DNA from 3 places in the Thauera butanivorans genome. Region 1 is predicted to be linked to each of the others. Evidence: predicted binding sites of a transcription regulator. Region 1 holds the regulator's gene; each other region holds the start of a gene.

Region 1 (7,517 bases):
GGCAGCATCTGCGTTAAGCTTGCGCCCCCGCTTCGCTGCCGCGCCCGCGCCATGCCCCGCCCGACCGAATCCGCCTCGCCCGCCACGTTTCCACGGCCCGCATCTGCGCCGCCATCCGAGTTCGACCTGATCCGGCGGCATTTCAGCCGCGGCACGCGGCATACCGATCTCGCCGGCGGCGACGATGCGGCACTGCTGAGTGCGCGGCCGGGCATGCAGTTGGCCGTGTCGACCGACATGCTGGTGTCCGGCACGCACTTCTTCGCCGACACCGACCCGCAGGACCTCGGCTGGAAGACGCTGGCGGTCAATGTGTCCGACCTCGCGGCGATGGGCGCGGAACCGCGCTGGGCCTTCCTCGCGCTGGCGCTGCCGGCGGCCGACGAGGACTGGATCACCGCCTTCGCGCGCGGCTTCTACGCCTGCGCCGACGCTTTCGGCGTGGACCTGGCCGGTGGCGACACCACCCGCGGGCCACTGAACCTGTCCGTCACGATCATCGGCGAAGTGCCGGCGGGCGCAGCGATCGGCCGCGCCGGCGCCCGCGCCGGCGACGACTTGTGGGTTTCGGGCCAGCCCGGCCTGGCTGCGCTCGGCCTCGCCGCGCTGCGCGGCGAAGTCGATCTGGACCCGCCCGGCCGCCAAGGCTGCATCGCCGCGCTGCAGCGCCCGCAGCCGCGCGTGGCGCTGGGGTTGGCCCTGCGCGGGCTCGCCAGCGCGATGCTCGACGTCTCCGACGGCCTGCTCGGCGACCTGGCCCACGTCCTGGCGCAGTCGGGTGCCGGCGCCGTCATCGATAGCGCGGCCCTGCCACTGGCGGCGCTGCTCGCGACCGGCGCGCCCGAGGACAAGGCCCGCGCCTGCCTGCTGGCGGGCGGCGACGACTACGAACTGCTGTTCACCGCAGCGGCCTCCGCGCGCACCGACATCGACGCGCTGTCGCGCCGGCTCGCGCTGCCGCTGCACCGCATCGGCCGGATCACCGGCCGGGCGGGCGAATGCCTGCTGCGCACGGCCGACGGCGAGGAGCAGGTCCTGCATCCGAGCGGCTACGATCACTTCGCATGAACATCGCCGCCGCCGTCACGCCCGTTCTTCCGCCCCCCCCTCCCCGACCTTCCGGAGCGAGCCGATGCGCCCCACTCTGAAACTGATGATGAGCCACCCCGCCCACTTCATCTCGCTCGGCTTCGGCTCCGGCCTGTCGCCATGGGCGCCGGGCACGGCGGGCACGCTGCTGGGCTGGGCGCTGTATCCGCTGCTCAGCGCGCCGCTGTCGGAGTTCGTCTTCCTGGCCTTTCTTGCCAGCCTGTTCATCGTCGGCGTGCTCGCCGCCGAACGCACCGGCCGCACGCTCGGCGTGCCCGACCACGGCGGCATCGTCTGGGACGAGATGGTGGCGATCTGGCTGGTGCTGGCATTCACGCCGGCGACGCTGGGCTGGCAGGCGGTCGCGGTGGCGCTGTTCCGCTTCTTCGACATCGTCAAGCCGCCGCCGGTGCGCTGGGCCGACCGCAGCTTCAAGGGCGGCTTCGGCGTGATGTTCGACGACATCATCGCCGCCGGCTACACCCTGCTCGTGCTGGCCATCCTGGTCCAGCTGTTCGGCCGCTGACCAGCCCCGGTCCCCCCTTCAGCACACATGCGAACGATGGATAGCGAACTGAACGAACTCTCGGCCGCGGCCGGTGCCGCGCTGGCCGCGCGGGGCTGGCTGCTGGCCACCGCGGAATCCTGCACCGGCGGCTGGATCGCGGCGACCGTCACCGCCACCAGCGGCAGCTCGGCCTGGTTCGACCGCGGCTTCGTGACCTATTCCAACGCGGCCAAGACCGACATGCTGGGCGTCGCCGCCACGACCCTCGAAGCGCATGGCGCCGTCAGCGAAGCGACCGTCACCGAAATGGCGGAAGGCGCGCTGATCCACAGCACGGCAGACGTCGCGATCGCCGTTTCCGGCGTCGCCGGCCCCGGCGGCGGCACGCCGGCAAAGCCCGTCGGCATGGTGTGCGTGGCCTGGGCGCGGCGCGGCGCGGCCACGCTGGTGCAGACGCTGCAGCTGGCCGGCGACCGCGAGGCAGTGCGGCGCCAGACCGTCATCCAGGCGCTGCGCCGCTTGATCGAACTGGCTGGCGCGGATATTGCATGACATATTTGCTGTATATAAATACAGATGCTAAGCTGACGCCGTCAGAGACCTTGTTCAGGGCTGCGACAGCTCGCCGCCGAAAATCCCTGCAAGCTCTGTGCCATAATCCGCCCATCACTCAGGAAAAGTTTTCATGGACGACAACAAGGCCAAGGCACTCGCCGCCGCGCTCTCGCAGATCGAAAAGCAGTTCGGCAAGGGCTCGATCATGCGCATGGGCGACGGCAACGTCGAGCGCGACATCCAGACCGTCTCCACCGGCTCGCTCGGCCTCGACATCGCACTCGGCCTCGGCGGCCTGCCGCGCGGCCGCGTGGTCGAGATCTACGGTCCTGAATCCTCCGGCAAGACCACGCTGACGCTGCAGGTCATCGCCGAGATGCAGAAGCTCGGCGGTACCGCCGCCTTCATCGACGCCGAGCATGCGCTCGACGTCGGCTACGCCGAGAAGCTCGGCGTCAATATCGAGGACCTGCTGATCTCGCAGCCCGACACCGGCGAACAGGCGCTCGAGATCGCCGACATGCTGGTGCGCTCGGGCGGCGTCGACATCGTCGTCGTCGACTCGGTCGCCGCGCTGACGCCCAAGGCCGAAATCGAAGGCGAGATGGGCGACCAGCTGCCCGGCCTGCAGGCCCGCCTGATGTCGCAGGCGCTGCGCAAGCTGACCGCCAACATCAAGCGCACCAACACGCTGGTGATCTTCATCAACCAGATCCGCATGAAGATCGGCGTCATGTTCGGCAGCCCCGAGACCACCACCGGCGGCAACGCGCTGAAGTTCTACGCCTCGGTGCGCATGGACATCCGCCGCACCGGCACGATCAAGAAGGGCGACGAGGTGGTCGGCTCCGAGACCCGCGTCAAGGTCGTCAAGAACAAGGTCTCACCGCCGTTCAAGGAAGCGCACTTCGACATCCTGTACGGCGAAGGCATCTCGCGCGAAGGCGAGATCATCGACCTCGGCGTGGTGCACAAGATCGTCGACAAGTCCGGCGCATGGTATTCCTACAACGGCGACAAGATCGGCCAGGGCAAGGACAACTCGCGCGAGTTCCTGCGCAACAACCCGGCGCTGGCACGCGAGATCGAGAACAAGGTCCGTGCCGCCGTCAGCCTGCCCGAAATGCCGTCGGGCGGCGCAGCCCCGGCCGTCGCGGCGGACGAGGCCTGACAGGGACACCAGCGGCTGCCATGGCTGAACCGAGCCTGCGCGAACGCGCCCTGCGCCACCTCGCCCGCCGCGACCACTCTCGCGCCGAACTGGCGAAGAAGCTCGCGGCCTACGGCGACGAGGACGAGATCCGGGCGGTGATCGAACGCATGGGCGAGCTCGGCCTGCAGTCCGACGAACGCTTCGCCCAGGCTTTCGTGCGCAGCAAGGCGGCGCGCTTCGGCGCCAGCCGCCTGCGCAGCGAAATGGCGCGGCGTGGCCTCGACCGTGACCTGGTCGACGAGGCAATCGCCAGCGAATGTGCAGAATCGGAATCGGAGCGTGCGCGCAGCGTGCTGCGCAGCCGCTTCACCACGCCGCCCGCCGATGCCCGCGAATGGGCGCGGCAGGCGCGCTTCCTGCAAACCCGCGGCTTCGCACCCGACCTGATCCGCAAGCTGCTGAAAGAGCCCCACGATGAGTCTGCTTAAGGTCGCTGGCCTGCAAAAGCGCTACAAGGCACGCACCGTCGTACATGACGTCGGTTTCGAAGTCGGCTCGGGCGAGGTCGTCGGCCTGCTCGGCCCCAACGGCGCCGGCAAGACCACCTGCTTCTACATGATCGTCGGCCTGGTGCGCGCCGACGGCGGCCAGATCGGCCTCGACGGCAAGGACCTGACCCACCTGCCGATCCACGCCCGGGCGCGGCTGGGCCTGTCCTACCTGCCGCAGGAAATGAGCGTGTTCCGCAAGCTCACCGTGGCCGAGAACATCCGCGCCGTGCTGGAGCTTCAGGGGCTCGAGAACCGCCAGGTGGACGAGCGCCTGCAGGAGCTGCTCGAAGAGCTCGGCATCAGCCATCTGCGCGACAACACCGCCATCTCGCTGTCGGGCGGCGAGCGCCGCCGCTGCGAGATCGCGCGCGCGCTGGCCACCGACCCGCGCCTGATCCTGCTCGACGAGCCCTTCGCCGGCGTCGATCCGATCGCGGTGATCGACATCCAGAAGATCATCCGCTTCCTCAAGGAACGCGGCATCGGCGTGCTGATCACCGACCACAACGTCCGCGAGACGCTCGGCATCTGCGACCGCGCCTACATCATCAGCGAAGGCCGCGTGCTCGCCAGCGGCCAGCCGGGCGAGATCATCGCCAACGAAAAAGTCCGCCAGGTCTACCTCGGCGAGCATTTCCGCCTCTAGTCCAGGATGAAACCCAGTCTCCAGCTCAAGCTTTCCCAGCACCTCACGCTGACGCCGCAACTGCAGCAGTCGATCAAGCTGCTGCAGTTGTCGACGATCGAGCTGAACCAGGAGATCGAGCGCTTCCTGCTCGAGAATCCGATGCTGGAGCGCGAGGAATTCGACGAGCCGCCGCCCAGGCTCGAACCCTCAACCAGTTCCTCGCCGGCCGAGCGCGAGCGTGAACAGCAGCGCGAAGCCGACACCGACGGGGGCGGCGACGGCGACAACGGCGGTACAGCCGAGCGCGAAGGCGGCGACGAAGGCATCGACTGGTCGAACGTCGGCACCGGCACCTCGGCCAAGCGCGACGATGACGACGACGTCGACTTCCAGGAAATCCAGGCCGCCGAGCTGTCGCTGCGCGAACACCTCGACCAGCAGGTCGCGCTGTCGCCGCTGAACGACCTCGACCGCGCACTGGTGCGCTTCATCATCGAAGCGCTCGACGACGACGGCTACCTGTACCAGCCGCTCGAGGAACTGCTCGAACTGCTGCCGCCCGAGCTCGAGATCGACCTCGACGATCTGTCGATCGCGCTGCGCCACGTGCAGAACCTCGACCCGGCGGGCATCGGCGCCCGCACGCCGCAGGAGTGCCTGGCGCTGCAGCTGCGCGCGATGCCCGAAAGCTCGATCCAGATGCTGGCGCTCGAGATCGTCGACGGGCACCTCGAACTGCTGGCCGAACGCAACTTCGTCCGCCTGAAGAAGCTGACCGGCTGCAACGACGACGAACTGCGCGCCGCGCACGCCCTGATCTGCAGCCTGGACCCGCATCCCGGCCTGCGCCACTCGGCTTCCGAAACGCGCTACGTGCTGCCCGACGTCGTCGTGCGCAAGGTCCGCGGGCGCTGGAGCGTGAGCCTGAACCAGGAGGCGATGCCGCGCCTGCGCGTCAATCGCCTGTACGCCAGCCTGCTGCAGCAGAACAGGGGACAGGGCGGCGGACTCACCGGCCAGCTCCAGGAGGCACGCTGGCTGATCAAGAACGTGCAGCAGCGCTTCGACACCATCCTGCGCGTGTCCCAGGCCATCGTTGACCAGCAAAGACAGTTCTTCGATCATGGTGACGTGGCGATGAGGCCACTGACCCTCCGGGAGATCGCAGACCAGCTCGAGCTGCACGAATCCACCGTATCACGCGTCACCACGCAGAAGTACATGGCGACACCGCGTGGCGTGTTCGAACTCAAGTATTTCTTTGGCAGCCACGTTTCCACCGACACCGGCGGAGCAGCTTCCTCAACGGCAATCCGCGCACTGATCCGCCAGCTGGTGGACGCAGAGGACAGGAAGAAACCCTTGTCCGACGCACGAATTGCAGAAGTTCTGGGCCAGCAGGGTATCGTGGTCGCACGTCGCACCATCGCGAAATACCGCGAATCACTCAATATCCCGCCGGTCAGTTTGCGCAAATCGATCTGACAACAACAGGAGTTAGCATGAATCTCAACATCACCGGGCGCCACGTCGAAGTCACGCCGGCCATTCGCGACTACGTCGGCGCCAAGCTCGACCGCGTCATCCGCCACTTCGACAACGTCACCAGCGTGGCGGTGATCCTCTCGGTCGAAAAGCTGCAGCAGAAGGCCGAAGTCACGCTGCACGTGCGCGGCAAGGACATTTTCGTCGAAAGCGAGGATACCGACCTGTACGCCGCCATCGACGCGATGGCCGACAAGCTCGATCGCCAGGTCCAGAAGTACAAGCAGAAAATGGCCGACCACAACCACGAAGCCCTGAAGCACCAGGCGCCGCCCGAGGCCTGATACCGGCTTGCATTCGAAGCGAGGACAAGACGCGAAGCCGCAGACGGTGCTCATTGCACGGCAAGGCTGGGCAACGCGGTCATCGCTTCGAAGGCGAACCGGTGGATCGTCTCTTGCGGCTTTCCTTCCGGGGTGTGGTTATAATGCGCGCGTTTATCAAGACGCGGCTTCAACGCACCCCGGTCCAACCCCCGTCGCCCAACGTGGCGCCAGCGGTAACGGCGCTGCGCAAGCTCCATAGCGAATGAGCCTGATATCTCAACTCCTGCCACTGTCGAACGTGGTGGTCGATCTGGACGCCAGCAGCAAGAAGCGCGTCTTCGAACAAGCAGGCCTGCTGTTCGAGAACAACCAAGGCATCGCCCAGAGCCTCGTATTCGACAGCCTGTTCGCCCGCGAACGGCTCGGCTCCACCGGCCTCGGCCAGGGTATCGCCATTCCCCACGGCCGCATCAAGGGCCTCAAGGACGCGGCGGGCGCCTTTCTCCGCCTGGCGGCGCCGGTTCAGTTCGATTCGCCCGACGGCAAGCCGGTCAGCATGCTGTTCGTGCTGCTGGTGCCCGAACAGGCCAACGAGACCCATCTGCAGCTGTTGTCCGAACTGGCGCAGATGTTCAGCGACCGCGAATTCCGCGAGGCCCTGCTGGACGCACCCGACGCCGCGCACATCCACAAGCTGTTCGTGAACTGGGGCGCCGATGAATGAGGCAGACCAGCGTCGCGCGGCTGTTCGAGGCTGAACGGGAGCTCCTTCAGCTCAGCCATGTCAGCGGACGGCTGGATGCCGTGCTGGCGGTGGCCGAAGAACGGATCTGGCCGGCCGACCTCGTCGGCCACCTGAACCTGATCCATCCTTCCCGGCTGCAGATCGTCGGCGCCGCCGAACTGGCCTGGGCCCAGCGCCAGACCACCGACAAGGTCGCCCACCACCTCAACGAGATCCTGTCCAGCCAGCCGCCGGCGATCATCGTCGCCGACGGCTGCGCGGTGTCGAACATCATCCGCGGCGTCTGCGAAGCGCACGACGTCGCGCTCTTCACCACCCCCCAGCCTTCGGCCAGCGTCATCGACCAGCTGCGGCTCTACCTGTCGCGCGAGCTGGCCGAGAAGATCTCGCTGCACGGCGTCTTCATGGACGTGCTCGGCGTCGGCGTGCTGATCACCGGCGACTCCGGCGCGGGGAAATCCGAGCTCGCGCTCGAGT
Region 2 (7,517 bases), 1.2 Mb from region 1:
ACTCGGCTTCGGTCTGCGAGGCCAGGCGGGCCAGCTTGAGCGAATCTCCGGTGAGGTCGGCGTGCTGGTAGACGTCGGCACGCTGGTAGTGGTGGCACAGCAGCACCGCGCGATCGCCGAGGCGGGCGCGGGCGGCACGGATGCGCTCCTGCGCCTCGTCGTCGGCGAGCGCGTTGAAGCGGTCGAAGCTGATGGTGGCTACTTGCATGATGCGGGTCCGGTTCCTGTAGGAAGGGATGCAGGCCTGTCGGCCTTCGTGACTCGGAGCAGCCTCGCCCGGAGGGGTTCCGGTGGCGGGCGCCCGGATTGTAAGGAAAAGCTCAGCCCTGCCGCCAGGGCAGGCCGGCATGGCGCCAGCCGCCTACCCTGTTGCGCTGGCCGTTGGCGTCCTTGTCGCCTTCGAAGCCTTCGAGCACGTTGTAGCAGTTGCTGTAGCCGGCTTCGACCGCCACGCGGGCGGCATCGTCGGAGCGGCCGCCGGAGCGGCACAGGAACATCACCAGCGCCTCGGCATCGACCTGGTGCTTGAGCTGATTGACGAAATTGGCATTGCGCTGCATACCGGGCCAGGACAGCCACTCGATCTCGACCGCTCCGGGCACCCGTCCGACCCAGTCGAGCTCGGCACGCGTGCGCACGTCGACCAGCCTGGCGCCCGGCGCGAGCTGCAGCACCTGCCAAGCTTCGGCCGGCGTCAGCGCACCCTGGTAGGGCAGTTCGAGGTCTGCGGCGCGCTGGCGGGCCAGCGCCAGCAGGTCGGACAGGGTTCCCATGCGAGCATCCGTCTAGAATCGTGTATCGCGCGAAGTATAGCGCGTCCTTCCCAGGCTCCCGCATGAACCACGCTCATCCGCACCCGCCCACAGCCCGCGCACCGTTGCCGCCGAACGGCGACGAGGCCGTGCGCAGCCGGGGCATCCAGCGCACCACGCTGATCGCCATTGCCACCAACGCGCTGCTTTCGCTCGCGCAGATCACCGTCGGCCTGTTCGCCAATGCCTTCAGCCTGGTGGCGGATGCGGCCCACACGCTGTCCGATCTGGTCACCGACGTGCTGGTACTGTTCGCCGGCCGCCGCGGCGCCGACCCGGCCGACAGCAACCACCCTTACGGCCACGGCCGCATCGAAACGGTCATGACAATGCTGCTCGGCGCCGTGCTCGCGGCAGTCGGCATCGGTTTCCTGTGGAGCTCGGGGCTGCGCCTGCAGCACATGGACGCCTTGCCGGACCTGCATCCGGCCGCCCTCGCGATGGCATTGCTGACCCTGGCCGCCAAGGAAGGCCTGTTCCGCTACACGCTGGCCGCCGCGCGGCGGCTGAAGGCGCCGCTGCTGGAAGCCAACGCCTGGCATGCGCGCTCGGACGCGGCATCATCGCTGGTGGTGGCGATCGGCATCGGCGGCAGCCTGGCGGGCTACCCTTTCCTCGAGCCGCTGGCCGCCGCGCTGGTGGGCTTCCTGATCGTGGGCATGGGGGTCCGCCTGGCCTGGAAGGCCATCCGGGAACTGATCGATACCGGCTTGTCGGAAGACGAACTGGCGCGCATCCGGGAAACCATCGAAGCGACGCCCGGCGTCATCGGCCTGCACGACATGCGCACACGGCGCATGGCCGGCCGGGTGCTGTGCGACGCCCACGTGCAGGTCGAACCGCGGCTGACGGTATCCGAAGGCCATCGGGTGTCGGACGAGGTTTACCTTCACGTGCGCGCGGCCCACCCCGAAATACAGGACATGCTGGTGCATATCGACCCCGAGGACGACGGCGGTCCACGGGCGATGCCTGCCGGCCCGCTGCCCGCGCGCAAGGACGTCGCCGCCGCGATCGGCCAGTTGCTCGGCATCGGGCCCGGCAGCGATGCCCCCGCCCCCCTGCGGATACAGATCCACTACCTGGGCAAGCGGATCGACGTCGAGGTGCTGCTGCCTGCCGCCGTGCCTGCCGGGCAACTGGAAGCGCTTCGCCGGCGCACCGAAGCCTGGCTGGAAGCACATGCCGAATACCGTTCGATCCGCTTCTTTCAGCAAATCGCACCATGATGGTGCATGTGGCGTGAATCAGGCACTGCCATGGTGCATTCCCCTGGCGGGATGGCACCGCCATTGCGCATCAGCCCTTGTGGCACAATGAGCCGCGGACAGGAATTATGCCTGGCACGCTTGATGCTTACTCGAACGACGAATTCCCGCTCACGGGTCCAGTACCGGTGTGCAAACCACTACGCAACCAACGCCTCATCTCATCAGGAGTGAACATGAACGCCCAAGACGTCATGAAGATGATCCAGGAAAACGAAGTCCGCTTCGTGGATCTGCGCTTCACCGATACCCGCGGCAAGGAACACCACGTCGGCCTGCCGGTTTCCGCTTTCGAGGAAGAGCACTTCGAGCACGGCCACCCCTTCGACGGCTCCTCGCTGGCCGGCTGGAAGGGCATCCAGGCTTCGGACATGATCCTGATGCCGGAACCCGCGTCCGCCTACATCGACCCCTTCTTCGACGAAACCACGCTGGTGGTGACCTGCGACGTCATCGAGCCGTCCGACGGCAAGGGCTACGACCGCGACCCGCGCTCGATCGCCAAGCGCGCCGAGGCCTACCTGAAGAGCACCGGCATCGGCGACACCGCCTTCTTCGGCCCCGAGCCCGAGTTCTTCATCTTCGACTCGGTCGAATGGTCGGTCGACATGTCCGGCGTCTACAGCAAGATCATCTCGGAAGAGGCCGCCTGGTCCACCGCCGACAAGTTCGAAGGCGGCAACACCGGCCACCGTCCGCGCGTCAAGGGCGGCTACTTCCCGGTGCCGCCGGTCGATAGCCTGAACGACATCCGCGCCGCCATGGTGCTGGCACTCGAAGCCTGCGGCGTACCGGTCGAAGTGCATCACCACGAAGTCGCCAATGCCGGCCAGTGCGAGATCGGCACCAAGTTCAGCACGCTGACCAAGCGCGCCGACTGGACCCAGGTGCTGAAGTACATCGTGCACAACGTCGCCCACCAGTACGGCAAGACCGCGACCTTCATGCCCAAGCCCATCGTCGGCGACAACGGCTCCGGCATGCACGTGCACCAGTCGATCTGGAAGGACGGCCAGAACCTGTTCGCCGGCAACGGCTACGCCGGCCTGTCGGAAACCGCGCTGTACTACATCGGCGGCATCATCAAGCACGCCCGCGCGCTGAACGCGATCACCAACCCGGGCACGAACTCGTACAAGCGCCTGGTGCCGCACTACGAGGCGCCGACCAAGCTGGCCTACTCGGCCCGCAACCGTTCGGCTTCGATCCGCATCCCCTACGTCGCCAACCCGAAGGGCCGCCGCATCGAGGCGCGCTTCCCGGACCCGCTGGCCAACCCCTACCTGTGCTTTGCCGCGCTGCTGATGGCGGGCCTGGACGGCATCCAGAACAAGATCCACCCGGGCGATCCGGCCGACAAGAACCTGTACGACCTGCCGCCGGAAGAAGACGCGCTGATCCCGACCGTGTGCACCAGCCTCGACCAGGCGCTGGACTACCTCGACAAGGACCGCGAGTTCCTGACCCGCGGCGGCGTGTTCTCCAACGACTTCATCGACGCCTACATCGAGCTGAAGATGGAGGAAGTCAACCGCATGCGCGTCACCACCCACCCGGTGGAATTCGACATGTACTATAGCCTCTGACCCGAGGACTACTGCACAAGCCGGAGAGGACGGGCATTGCCCGTCCTTTTTTTATGGGGTCTAATCGAGCCACCATTCCATCAGAATGGCGCCGGTCCGACCCCGTCCGGCGCAGCGAACCGACGAACACCAGCATGCGCCTGCTTCGAATCCTCCCGCTGACCCTGCTGCTCCACACCGCCCTGCCCGCCCAGGCAGCGGTCTACAAGTGCATCGACGCCGAAGGCCGCGTGACCTACACCAACGACCCCAGCGCAGCGCGCGGCTGTACCGCGCTCGATACCGGCCAGTCGGTATCGACCGTGCCTGCCCCGGTGCGCCGCCCGGCGACGACGCCGGGCACCACGCCGTCCTCCTCGCCGTCGAACTTCCCCCGGGTCAGCCCCGACGACCAGCGCGCCCGCGACGACAGCCGCCGCCAGGTGCTGCAGTCCGAGCTGGAAAACGAGGAAACCGCGCTGGCGGCAGCCGAAGCCGCGCTGGCCGAACAGGAATCGATCCGCCTCGGCGACGAACGCAACTACCAGAAAGTGCTCGACCGCCTGCAGCCGTACAAGGACAAGGTCGAGCTGCACAAGCGCAACATCGAAGCCCTGCGCCGGGAGATTTCCGGCCTGCGGTGAGCCGGCGAAACGCCGCGCCACGGCTGGCTGCGCCATGAGGGTTTTCTGGCGCGTATCTTGCGTGTCACCCTGGAGACAAACAGGACGCGCACATGCCGAAGCATCCTCCCCCCATCGTCACCGGCCCTTTCGCCGGCCTCGAACTGCTGTCGTCGGCCGTCGTGCTGATCGATGAAAGGCTGGTCATCCGCTACATCAATCCCGGCGCCGAGAACCTGTTCGCGATCAGCCGGCGCAAGCTGCTGGAGCAACCCCTGAGCCGCCTGCTCGGCACGCCGCCCGGGCTCGGCTCGGCGCTGGAAAACGCCCTCCACACCAACTGGAGCTACACCGGCCAGGACATCACGATCTCGCGCGGCAACGCGGAGCCGATCCGGCTCGACTGCACCGTCAGCCCGGTCGAGACCGACGGCGTCCGCCTGCTGCTGGAATTCCGCCCGATCGACGCCCAGCTGCGCGTGGCGCGCGAAGAGCAGTTGCTGCAGCAGCAACAGGCCAACCGCGAACTGATCCGCAACCTGGCGCACGAGATCAAGAATCCGCTGGGCGGCATCCGCGGCTCGGCACAGCTGCTGCAGCACGAACTGGACGATCCGCAACTGCGCGAATTCACCGAAGTCATCATCGCCGAAGCCGACCGCCTGCAGGGCCTGATGAACCGGCTGCTGAACTCGCACTCGATGATGCGGCCGGCACCGCTGAACATCCACGACGTGCTCGAACGCGTGCGCCGCCTGATCCTGGCCGAATTCCCGGCGCTCGAGATCCGGCGCGACTACGACCTGAGCCTGCCCGACATCACCGCCGACCGCGAACAGCTGATCCAGGCCATCCTGAACATCGTGCGCAACGCCGCCCAGGCGCTGGAGGGGGCGGGCGAGATCCATCTGCGCAGCCGGGTGGCCCGCCAGGTCACGCTGGCCAAGCGGCGCTACAAGCTGGCACTGGAATTGCAAGTGATCGACAACGGCCCCGGCATTCCGGCGGAGATCCACGACAAGATCTTCTATCCGCTGATCTCGGGCCGGGAAGGTGGCAGCGGCCTGGGCCTGTCGCTGGCCCAGAGCTTCATCGAGCAACATCAGGGCATGATCGAGGTGGATAGCCGTCCGGGGCGCACCTGCTTCACGATCCTGCTGCCGATCTCCGATCGTGCGCTGGCCGCCGGCAGCGCACCAGAATAGTGCATACGACATGAACAAAGTCTGGATCATCGACGACGATCGCTCCATCCGCTGGGTCCTCGAGAAGGCATTGAGCCGCGAGGACATCCCCCATCGCAGCTTCAGCTCCGCCAGCGAGGCGCTGGAAGAGCTCGACCGCAGCGGCCAGCCGCCTGCGGTGATGCTGTCCGACATCCGCATGCCGGGCGAATCAGGCCTTGACCTGCTGCAGAAGGTCAAGGAGCGCCATGCCCAGCTGCCGGTCATCATCATGACCGCCTACTCCGACCTCGACAGCGCGGTGTCGGCCTTCCAGGGCGGCGCCTTCGAATACCTGCCCAAGCCCTTCGACGTCGATCAGGCGGTGACGCTGGTCAGGCGCGCACTGGAACAGGGCATGCCCGAGAAGAGCGGCTCGGAGGAGTCCGCGCTCGCGCCCGAGATCCTCGGCCAGGCGCCGGCCATGCAGGAAGTGTTCCGCGCCATCGGCCGCCTCGCACAGTCTCACGCCACGGTGCTGATCAACGGCGAATCCGGCAGCGGCAAGGAACTGGTGGCACGCGCGCTGCACCGCCACAGTCCGCGGCGCGACGCGCCCTTCATCGCCATCAACACCGCGGCGATTCCGCGCGACCTGCTCGAATCCGAACTGTTCGGCCACGAGCGCGGCGCCTTCACCGGTGCCGCCGCCCAGCGCCGCGGCCGCTTCGAACAGGCCGACGGCGGCACGCTGTTCCTCGACGAAATCGGCGACATGCCGGCCGAACTGCAGACCCGCCTGCTGCGCGTGCTGTCCGACGGCCATTTCTACCGCGTCGGCGGCCAGCAGCCGATCCGCGCCAACGTCCGCGTGATTGCCGCCACCCACCAGGACCTCGAGGAACGGGTGCGCCAGAACCTGTTCCGCGAAGACCTCTTCCACCGCCTCAACGTCATCCGCCTGCGCCTGCCGCCGCTGCGCGAACGGCGCGAGGACATCCCGCTGCTGGTGCGCCACTTCCTGCAGAAGAGCGCGCAGGAGCTCGGCGTCGAGCGCAAGAGCATCTCGGACGCGGCGATCGAGTACCTGCAGTCGCAGCCTTTTCCCGGCAACGTGCGCCAGCTCGAGAACCTGTGCCACTGGCTGACGGTGATGGCGCCGGCCCAGGTGATCGAAGTCGCCGACCTGCCGTCCGAGATCCGCAGCCAGCCGATGCGCGAAGTGCCGACGAGCTGGATCGACGGCCTCGCCGGCGAAGCCGACCGCCTGATCGCCGCAGCGCCGGGGACGGTGTTCGAACAGCTCACCCATACTTTCGAGCGCACCCTGATCCGCCGCGCGCTCGCCGCCACCGGCGGCCGCCGCATCGAGGCGGCACAGTTGCTGGGCATCGGCCGCAACACCATCAGCAGGAAGATCCAGGAGCTCGGCATGGACGAGGCCCCCGGCGGCGGAGATCACACGGCCGGCTGAGAAATCCGCAGGCCGGGCCGCCGCTCCGTCGCAATCACGCACCAAGCTCGTGCGCCCGGCACGGTTGACGGATAATGCGGCCAACCTGACCGACTCCCGCCCGACCGTGTCCGACACTTCCACCAACACCGCCAGCCTCCTGTCCCATCTCGGCCCGCTTGCCTCGCGCTTCGCGATCGCCTGGATCGACAGTTGCGCATCGACCAACAGCAGCCTGATGGAACGGATGCCGGGCGACGACGGCAGAGCGCATGTGCTGGTGGCCGACCGGCAGACGGCCGGCCGCGGCCGGCGCGGCCGCCAATGGCAGTCGTGGCCGGAAGGCAGCCTGACCTTTTCGCTGCTGTGGCGCTTCGCCGCCGGCACGCCGGCCCCCGCCGGGCTGTCGCTGGCCGCCGGCCTGGCGGTCGCCCGCACGCTCGAACGGATCGGCGTGTCCGGCGTGCAACTGAAATGGCCCAACGACGTCCTGGTCAACGGCGAGAAGCTGGTCGGCATCCTGGTCGAACTGCAGCCTGCGCGCGATCGTTCGCTGGCGGCGGTGATCGGTATCGGCATCAATATCAGCCTGCCGCCCGGCGCGCACGTCGAACACCATGCCGGCGTCACCGA
Region 3 (7,517 bases), 2.0 Mb from region 1:
CGTGCCGGCAATGACGACCTGCTGGTTGGCATTCAGGGTCTGGATGACGTGGTAGCGCTGCAGCGGGCGTTCCGCCTGGGCGCGGACCGCCGACAAATCCGGCTGGGCCTGGCAGGCCGCCAGCGACAACGCGCAGGCAGCCGCCAGCAGCCCCGGGCGCAAAAGCCCGTCGGCAAGGTGATTCATTGTCTCCTCCTCTCCGGAGCCTCGTTGCGGCCCCGGCGCCGGCAATCGGCGCCGGCTGGTCTTGTTCTTTCGGTGAAGCGGGAAAGCACAGCTCAGATCAGCCTGCTTATTCCCATGATTTCACATAATTCTCGATATTTCACTAAAATTTATTTTATAAAACCCGGTCAGATCTTCTTGAACAGCGGGCTGCGGACCTGCTGGACGTCCGCCGCGGAGAAGAACTTCTCCATGTAGATGTCGCGCTCGAACAGACGGCCCTGCATCAGCGCCGTGATGCAGGCGTCGATCATCAGCGGCGGGCCGCACAGGTAGGCCTTGTGGCCGCGGAAATCGCCGTTGAAATGGGCAGTGGCCGCTTCATGGACGAAGCCGCGAAAACCCGTCCAGCCGGAATCGGCCGGCTCGTCCGACAGCGCCGGCACGTAGCTGAAGCTGGGATGGCGCTCGGCTAGCGCGAGGAATTCGTCGTGGTAATAGAGTTCGCCGCGATGGCGCTGGCCATACACCAGCGTCATCGGCCGCGTGTCGCCGGCATCGAGCAGGTCGAGGATCATCGAGCGCGGGCTCGACAAGCCCGAACCGCCGGCCATGAACAGCAGCGCCTCAGGCGCCGACCTGCGCACGAAGAAACGGCCATAGGGGCCGGACAGGCGTACGCGCTCGCCGGCTTCGAGCCGCTCGTGAACCCAGGTCGTGCCGCGGCCGCCCGGCACGATGCGGATGTTCAGTTCGACTTCGCGCCCGCTCGAAGGCGGGTTCGCCAGCGAGAAGGCCCGGCTGTATTCGCCGCCTTCGAGGAAGAAATTGACGTACTGCCCGGCCTGGAAGTGCATCGGCTCGTCGGTCTCGATGAAGACCGCCTTGATCGTCGGCGTCAGTGGCTCGATCCGCGTCACGGTGCCGGGAAAATCCCGCACCGGAATGGATTCAGCATCCGCTTCCTCCTCGATCTCGGCCTCGATCGTCACGTCCGACTCCAGCCGCGCACAGCAGGCCAGCGTCTTGCCTTCGTCGCGTTCGAAGTCCATCAACGCGAAGCTCGAGGCCTCGCCATGGTCGATTTCGCCGTCGATCACCTGCACCTTGCAGGTTGCGCACAGGCCATGGCAGCAGGCGTGGGGCAGCCAGATCCCGGCCCGCAGGGCGGCGTCGAGAATGGTCTGGCCTTCTTCGACCTCGATCGTCTGGCCGATCGGTTCGATCGTCAGTTCATGACTCATGATTCGTTTCCGTCGTATCCGTTCTTCGGCGGGCGGAGACGGCGGGTAGCGCCGCCCCGCGCCTTGCGTTCAACTGCAGGACCCCTCGATGCCGGTGAGGCCCGGCGTGCGGAAGCGGATCACGTCCTTGTGTCCGAGTCCGTTGTCCGCCAGCGACTTGTCGAAGTCGGGGGCGAAGGGCTTGCCGGACTTGAACCACTCGGCCTTCGTCCAGTCGATGCGGGCGAAGTCGGGGTGGTAGCCGAACGAACCCGGCAGCACGCCGTCGACGACGTCGCCGAAACGCATCGTCGGCGGAAAGGCAAAGGCGAAAGGCGCGCAGAACATCAGGTGATCCTCCCAGCCGATGTAGAGCAGCTGGGCGCCGTGGAACTTGTCCATCGAGTCGGCAGGCGGGAAGTCGTAGGCTTTGATGGCAGCAACAGCCATGTCGTGTCTCCTGGGTGTTTTTGTCGGCCGCAGGTGGGAAACCGCCCGCGGCATCGAGATGCTCAGATGTTCCTGGTCGCCTGGCCGCGCCATTCGGCGAAGTTCTTCCTGTCTTCCGAGATCTCGAAATCCAGGTTGTCGCGGCCGTGCTCCAGGTTGTAGAACTTCAGCACCTCGGCCAGCGGATCGAAGCCTTCCACCGTCGGATCGGTGCCTTCGGGGAAGCAGTTGCCCTGGTAGATCTGGTGCACCGGCAACCAGGCCTGGGTGTACTTCTCTGGTTCGTCCTCGAAGATCTTTTTGCAGTGATCCGAGCAGAAGTGATACTTGTCGTCCCTGTAGTCGACCTCGCGGTAGCAGGTCTTGGTGGGCTCGCCCGGTTCGGTGAAGACCATCGGGATCTGGCAGACCTGACACAGCATCGGCAGCGTCTTGCTGTAGAAGCGATTGCCCTTGGCCGCCTGCTCGCGCCAGAACCGGTAGCGCGGGCGGTAAAGCTTGTCGAAGCTGTCGGGATACTTGCTCGCCAGCCACTTCATCTCGTCGTCGTCCGGCATCCAGGTGTGGAAGTTGGCGGCAGCGGCGTAGTTGTAGAAAGTGCTCCAGGCCTGGTGCGACAGATGGTCCTTTTCGAGGGCGATCTGCCCGGCGCACTTGGGCATCGTGATGCCGTAGCGGGCGAGGTCCTTGAACAGCGCGCCGCCGTTCTCCTCGAAATAGATTTCCCACGCCTCCTTCCAGCTCATCGTGCGCTTGGGCAGCATGTAGTCCATCATCATCGCCACCAGCGTCAGCACGCGGTAGCCGCGCCAGGTCCACTTGTCGATCCAGCGCTGCACGATGGGCACGTTGGCGGGGTCCTGCTCGAGGATGAACTTGATCACCTCCAGGCCCAGCGTCATGTGGCGCGCCTCGTCGGACTGCGCCGAGAAGCCGAAGGTCATCGTGCCCATGTCGCCGTTGTAGGCCGCGCCCGAGACGAAGGGGACGAACAGCAGGTTGGTCAGCACGTACTCGAACGAGAAGCCGATCGCCACCATGAACTCGAACGGGCCCGCGGTCAGCGCATCGTCGAAGAAGCTCTTGGGCACCGACAGGAACCACACGCGGTCATGGGCATGATGGAAATCGTGCATGCCGTTGTAGTACTTGTTGTAGTTCGAGATCGAATGCACCTGGGTCTGGGCATGGCGGATCTCGTCGATCGACTGCATCAGGCAGGCGACGCGCGGCCCCGGCCCGGGGAAGGCGCGGCCGGCATGGGCGAAGCCGCGATGGGCGACGTATTCGAGCGGGCTGATGCCGCTGATGAACAGCTTGACGGCGTTGATGTAGCGCGCGTCGGTGACGTTGAGGTGGCCGTTGTTCTGGTTGAAGGCGTCGATGATCGCGTAGAGCTTGCGCTCCTTCTCGGCCTGGTACTTCCAGTAGGCGTCCATCGTCAGGCGGAACGGATCCTCCCATTTGTCCCAGTCGTGGATCTTGATCCCCTCGTAGGCGACGTAGGGGTAGATGTCCTCCATCTTCTGGTAGGAGGGCGTCCAGTCGAGGCCGCGGGTCATCACCGCGTAGCGCTCCTTGAGGCCGAGTTTCTTCTTGGCGACTTGCATATCCATGGTTCGTGTCTCCTTGGCGTGCCGGTTCAGGCGTTCCAGTAAAGGACCATCTCGTCGTCGGTCTGGTCGAGGTTGCCGGTCATGGTGATCAGATTGACCTGCAGCTCCTGCAGGTCGAACGGGCGGCCGATCAGCTCCTCGATCGTCTCGCGGCGGATGACCAGCCTGTCCTGGGCATCGATCTTCACCATCGCGGGCTGCTCATTGACGACGGCATCGGGATTGTCCTGCACGATGGCCTCGATGACCTGGCGGGTCTCTTCGTTGGTCTGCAGCGCGATGAATACGGTGGACATCGGGAAATTCCTCAGAGGGGCACGCCGGCCTTGGCCATGCGTGCGTTGAATTGCTGGACGATTTCGGTGGTCAGTTCGTCGGCACGCTCGCCGAGGGCGATGCGCAACACGGGCAGCAGCGCCGCCGCCGCACGGTCGCGCCACTGCACGATCCAGTCGGCGAGGACGGTCTTGTTCCCGGCCGATTCGGCGGCGGCGGTCTTGACCGTGGCGTCGATCCATTTGCGGGTCTCGGCATGCCAGTCGGTCATGAACTGGGTCAGCATCGCCACCGGCGTGCCGCCCTTGGCCGAGAGCACGTCGTCGATGATCGTTTCGTACACCAGCGGATACAGCAGGCCGTCGAGCGCCACGTTCTGCGCCACGAACAGCTCGAACGGGTCGCGCAGCACCAGGGTGTCCTCGACGTAGCGGCGCAGCCCTTGCCAGGTGTCGTCCTCCATCCACGCCTGCTTGGCGGCATCGAGCGAATCCACGTCGCCCAGCAGCAGGCCGACGCGGGTCAGGTACTGGGCGATGCCGAGCTGGTCCATCGCGTGGTAGATGCAGGGCTGGGTGAAAGCCGTGCCGTAGCCATAGGCACAGACGGCGGCATTGTTCATGTTGGCGCCCCAGGCCACATGCCGCAGCGGAATCAGCAGCGCCAGCACGGTGTCGCGGATTTCGTCCGGCAGCGTCGCGGCCAGGCCCCGGTTCTCGACGAAATCGAAATTGGCCTCGGCGGTGTCCTGCTGCTTGGCCCGGGCAATGGTGTAGGCACCGTAGTAGAACTGGCGCGGGTCCTTGAAGCTGTACCAGTCGGCCATCCTGATCGCGCTCCGGTCACGGTCGTAGATCAGGTGATCGGGATCCCAGGTCGGGCGATAGTGGTAGTTCGCCTCCTGCTGCATGTCCAGCGTGCCTTCCTGGTAGCGGGATGCCGGCTTGTCCGCACCGATGCGCCGGGCGATGTTGTCGAACGTGTGCCGCAAGGGCTTGATGGTCACGGTGCGCAGATCGATCTGCATGGACGCTCCTCCTTTTGCTTGTATGGCCGCAGTCAGCGAAAGCGCTGATGCGTGGCTTGGTGCAGGTTCCAGTTCCAGTCTTCGGCCTCTTCCGCGCATTCCCCTTCCCGGGGCGCCAGAAAAGCGACGTCGTTGGCCCGGCAAAACGATTCGTAGGCTTCAGCCGGAAGCAGCAGCTCGGCGTAGAGCCCGGGATCGCCGACGGCGAACTCGAACTCGACGAATCCATCCGGCCTGCGCTCGATGAGGCGCACGAACTTCCGGCCGATGTCGATCGCAGGCTCGGCATCCTTCATATCCTTCCCCTCCTCCGGTTTGATCAATGCGGGATCGCGACAGAGCCATCATTAACAACTTCCGTGCCAATCTCGCAAAATCGTGAGATTTCATGTTGATTACTGTTTATCTCGATATTTCTTCGTGCTTCGCCCATTGCCTGGCGCTTCACCAAATGATCAATTCATTGATTTGATAGATCATTTGATTCATTCGATTTATTGCCATGCAGCATCCCGGCCGGAAAGCAAGACGGGCCGGAGACATCCGTCTTCCGGCCCGCCGCACCGCCTGCCCGCTCAGGCACTCATCCAGTCATTTCGCCACCCCGGCGCACACTGCCCTGGCCATCTTGCCGACCACCTCGATCCTCAGGTCGCTGTCGGGAAAAAGCTTGCAGGCCAGTACCACACCCGCGGCCTCTTCCGCTTCGGATACGCAGCTACGGCTCATGCGGCGCGTGTGGTAGCGCCCCTGCATCACCCTGACCTTGCACACGCCGCAGCCGCCGCCCCGGCAGCCCACCGGGATGCCCTTGCGGCCAAGGGCTTCCATGGCACACAACACGTTGTCGCTGTCCGCGCAGCTGAGTCTTTCGCCGCAACCTTCGATCGCCACCACAAATCTCTGTCTCATCCGGGCTGTCTCCTCTTTCGATGTGCTTGCCGTCGATCGGCAATTCGTCCGCACGACCGGCGGCTCATGGCGGCAGATACAAGAATCATGCCATCCATTTATTTTTCTCGAGATTCTATCTATGATCGTGTTTTCCCTGCCCCCCGGCACAAGCACTCGTTTAAGCTTCGTCCGGTGTCCGGACGGTACCGAGGGTCCGGGAGAGCCAGCCGCCGGCAGAGCGGAGGTGACGCCAATCTGGAGGAGATCCGTGACCACCATCCAATACCCGGAGAGCGCAGACCTGCGCAGCCTGCTCCGGTTCGCGCCCGAAGACGGGCATATCTGGCTGAGCGAGCACCGCATGCTGCTGCTGCATGTGGGCGCGATGTCCGAACTGCGCAAGGAACTGATCGGCTCCGTCGGCCAGCAGCAGGCACGCCGCATCCTTACACGGATGGGTTTCGCCTCCGGCATGCGCGACGCGGAGCTTGCGCGCAAGACGCGCCAGGCACGCGATCCCGCCGATGCATTCGTCGTCAGGCCGCAACTGCACATGCTCGAAGGATGTGCGCGCGTCGAACCGGTGCGCCTGGAATTCGACATGCAGGGCAACACTTTCTACGCTGAATTTCTGTGGCACGATGCCTGGGAAGCCGAGGCCCACGCCCAGGCCTTCGGGGAAGTGGATCAACCCGTGTGCTGGATGATGATCGGCTACGCCTCGGGCTATACCAGCGCCTTCATGGGGCGCTTCATCCTGTTCAAGGAAACCCAATGTGCAGCGACGGGCTGCGAAAACTGCAGGATCGTCGGCAAACCCGCCGAGGAATGGCCCGATGCCGACGAGCTCAGGCCTTATTTCGAAGCCGATTCGATCGTCGGACGCCTGCTCGAACTGCGCGAGGAAATCGAGGCGATGCGCCACACGATCGCCTGCCCGCGCAAGACACCCGATCTCATCGGCAGCAGTTCATCCTTTCTCCATGCCTACGACCTGATCAGCCGCGCTGCCTCGACCAGCGTCTCGGTCCTGCTGCTCGGTGAAACCGGCGTCGGCAAGGAACGCTTCGCGAGAACGCTGCACGAGATGAGCGCACGCAAGGATGCCCCCTTCGTCGCGGTCAATTGCGCAGCCCTGCCCGACGAACTGATCGAATCGGAGCTGTTCGGCGTGGAGCGCGGCGCCTTCACGGGCGCTCACGCCTCGCGCGCGGGCAAGTTCGAACGGGCTCATGGCGGCACGCTCTTTCTCGACGAAGTGGGTGAATTGCCCCTCCCCGCGCAGGCAAAGCTGCTGCGCGTGCTTCAGGAAGGCGAAATCGAGCGGCTCGGCGACGAGCGCACGCGCAAGATCAACGTCCGGCTGGTCGCCGCCACCAATGTCGATCTGCAGAAGGCCGTCAGTGCCGGCACGTTCCGGCGCGACCTGTACTATCGCCTCAACGTCTATCCGGTGACGATTCCGCCGCTGCGCGAGCGCCCCGGCGACATTCCGGCCCTCGTCGATGCCCTGGTCCGCCGCTTCGAGACGCTGCACGGCAAGCGCATCGCCGGGATCAGCGACAAGGCCATGCACGCGCTGAAGCTGCACTCCTGGCCCGGCAACGTCCGCGAACTGGAGAATGTCCTCGAACGCGGAGCCATTCTGGCCCCGCAGAATGGCCTGATCGAAATCGAACACCTGTTCATCGGCGCCCTGCCCGATGACAGCCAGGAGCATGCACTCAGCGCCCGGGGCGAACTCGAGGCGGCGCACCGGCCGCCCCAGGATCTGGTCGCAGCCGTACTGGCATCCGGCGTTTCGCTGGAAGCATTCGAGCAAAACCTGCTGAATCGCGCAGTGGACCAGGCCAATGGCAATCTGGC

Evidence for each region. The regulator sigma-54, encoded in region 1, starts transcription at its own class of promoters, with help from an activator protein. The targets are predictions, from matches to a motif close to TGGCACGCTTNCTGCTNA.
Region 2: a site for sigma-54 is predicted at 2,154-2,171, ahead of glnA (type I glutamate--ammonia ligase). Genes of this name have one in related genera too.
Region 3: a site for sigma-54 is predicted at 5,105-5,122, ahead of ACNQFN_RS16295 (phenol hydroxylase subunit). Genes of this name have one in related genera too.

Annotation. Positions count from the first base shown of each region.
Region 1 is NZ_CP183038.1:697,482-704,998, reverse strand. Features, by position in the region: gene thiL (thiamine-phosphate kinase) at 52-1,068, shown strand; gene ACNQFN_RS03415 (phosphatidylglycerophosphatase A) at 1,133-1,615, shown strand; gene ACNQFN_RS03410 (CinA family protein) at 1,652-2,149, shown strand; gene recA (recombinase RecA) at 2,283-3,323, shown strand; gene recX (recombination regulator RecX) at 3,344-3,793, shown strand; gene lptB (LPS export ABC transporter ATP-binding protein) at 3,780-4,502, shown strand; gene ACNQFN_RS03390 (RNA polymerase factor sigma-54) at 4,509-5,969, shown strand; gene hpf (ribosome hibernation-promoting factor, HPF/YfiA family) at 5,987-6,313, shown strand; gene ptsN (PTS IIA-like nitrogen regulatory protein PtsN) at 6,558-7,019, shown strand; gene hprK (HPr(Ser) kinase/phosphatase) at 7,016-7,517, shown strand, end outside.
Region 2 is NZ_CP183038.1:4,157,002-4,164,518, forward strand. Features, by position in the region: gene nadA (quinolinate synthase NadA) at 1-208, opposite strand, end outside; gene ACNQFN_RS20155 (rhodanese-like domain-containing protein) at 321-773, opposite strand; gene ACNQFN_RS20160 (cation diffusion facilitator family transporter) at 836-2,041, shown strand; gene glnA (type I glutamate--ammonia ligase) at 2,257-3,666, shown strand; gene ACNQFN_RS20170 (DUF4124 domain-containing protein) at 3,801-4,289, shown strand; gene glnL (nitrogen regulation protein NR(II)) at 4,382-5,473, shown strand; gene ntrC (nitrogen regulation protein NR(I)) at 5,484-6,905, shown strand; gene ACNQFN_RS20185 (biotin--[acetyl-CoA-carboxylase] ligase) at 7,012-7,517, shown strand, end outside.
Region 3 is NZ_CP183038.1:3,359,712-3,367,228, forward strand. Features, by position in the region: gene ACNQFN_RS16265 (YCF48-related protein) at 1-186, opposite strand, end outside; gene ACNQFN_RS16270 (NADH:ubiquinone reductase (Na(+)-transporting) subunit F) at 354-1,409, opposite strand; gene ACNQFN_RS16275 (phenol hydroxylase subunit P4) at 1,479-1,838, opposite strand; gene ACNQFN_RS16280 (aromatic/alkene/methane monooxygenase hydroxylase/oxygenase subunit alpha) at 1,901-3,454, opposite strand; gene ACNQFN_RS16285 (MmoB/DmpM family protein) at 3,481-3,750, opposite strand; gene ACNQFN_RS16290 (aromatic/alkene monooxygenase hydroxylase subunit beta) at 3,762-4,757, opposite strand; gene ACNQFN_RS16295 (phenol hydroxylase subunit) at 4,790-5,053, opposite strand; gene ACNQFN_RS16300 (2Fe-2S iron-sulfur cluster-binding protein) at 5,349-5,669, opposite strand; gene ACNQFN_RS16305 (sigma 54-interacting transcriptional regulator) at 5,920-7,517, shown strand, end outside.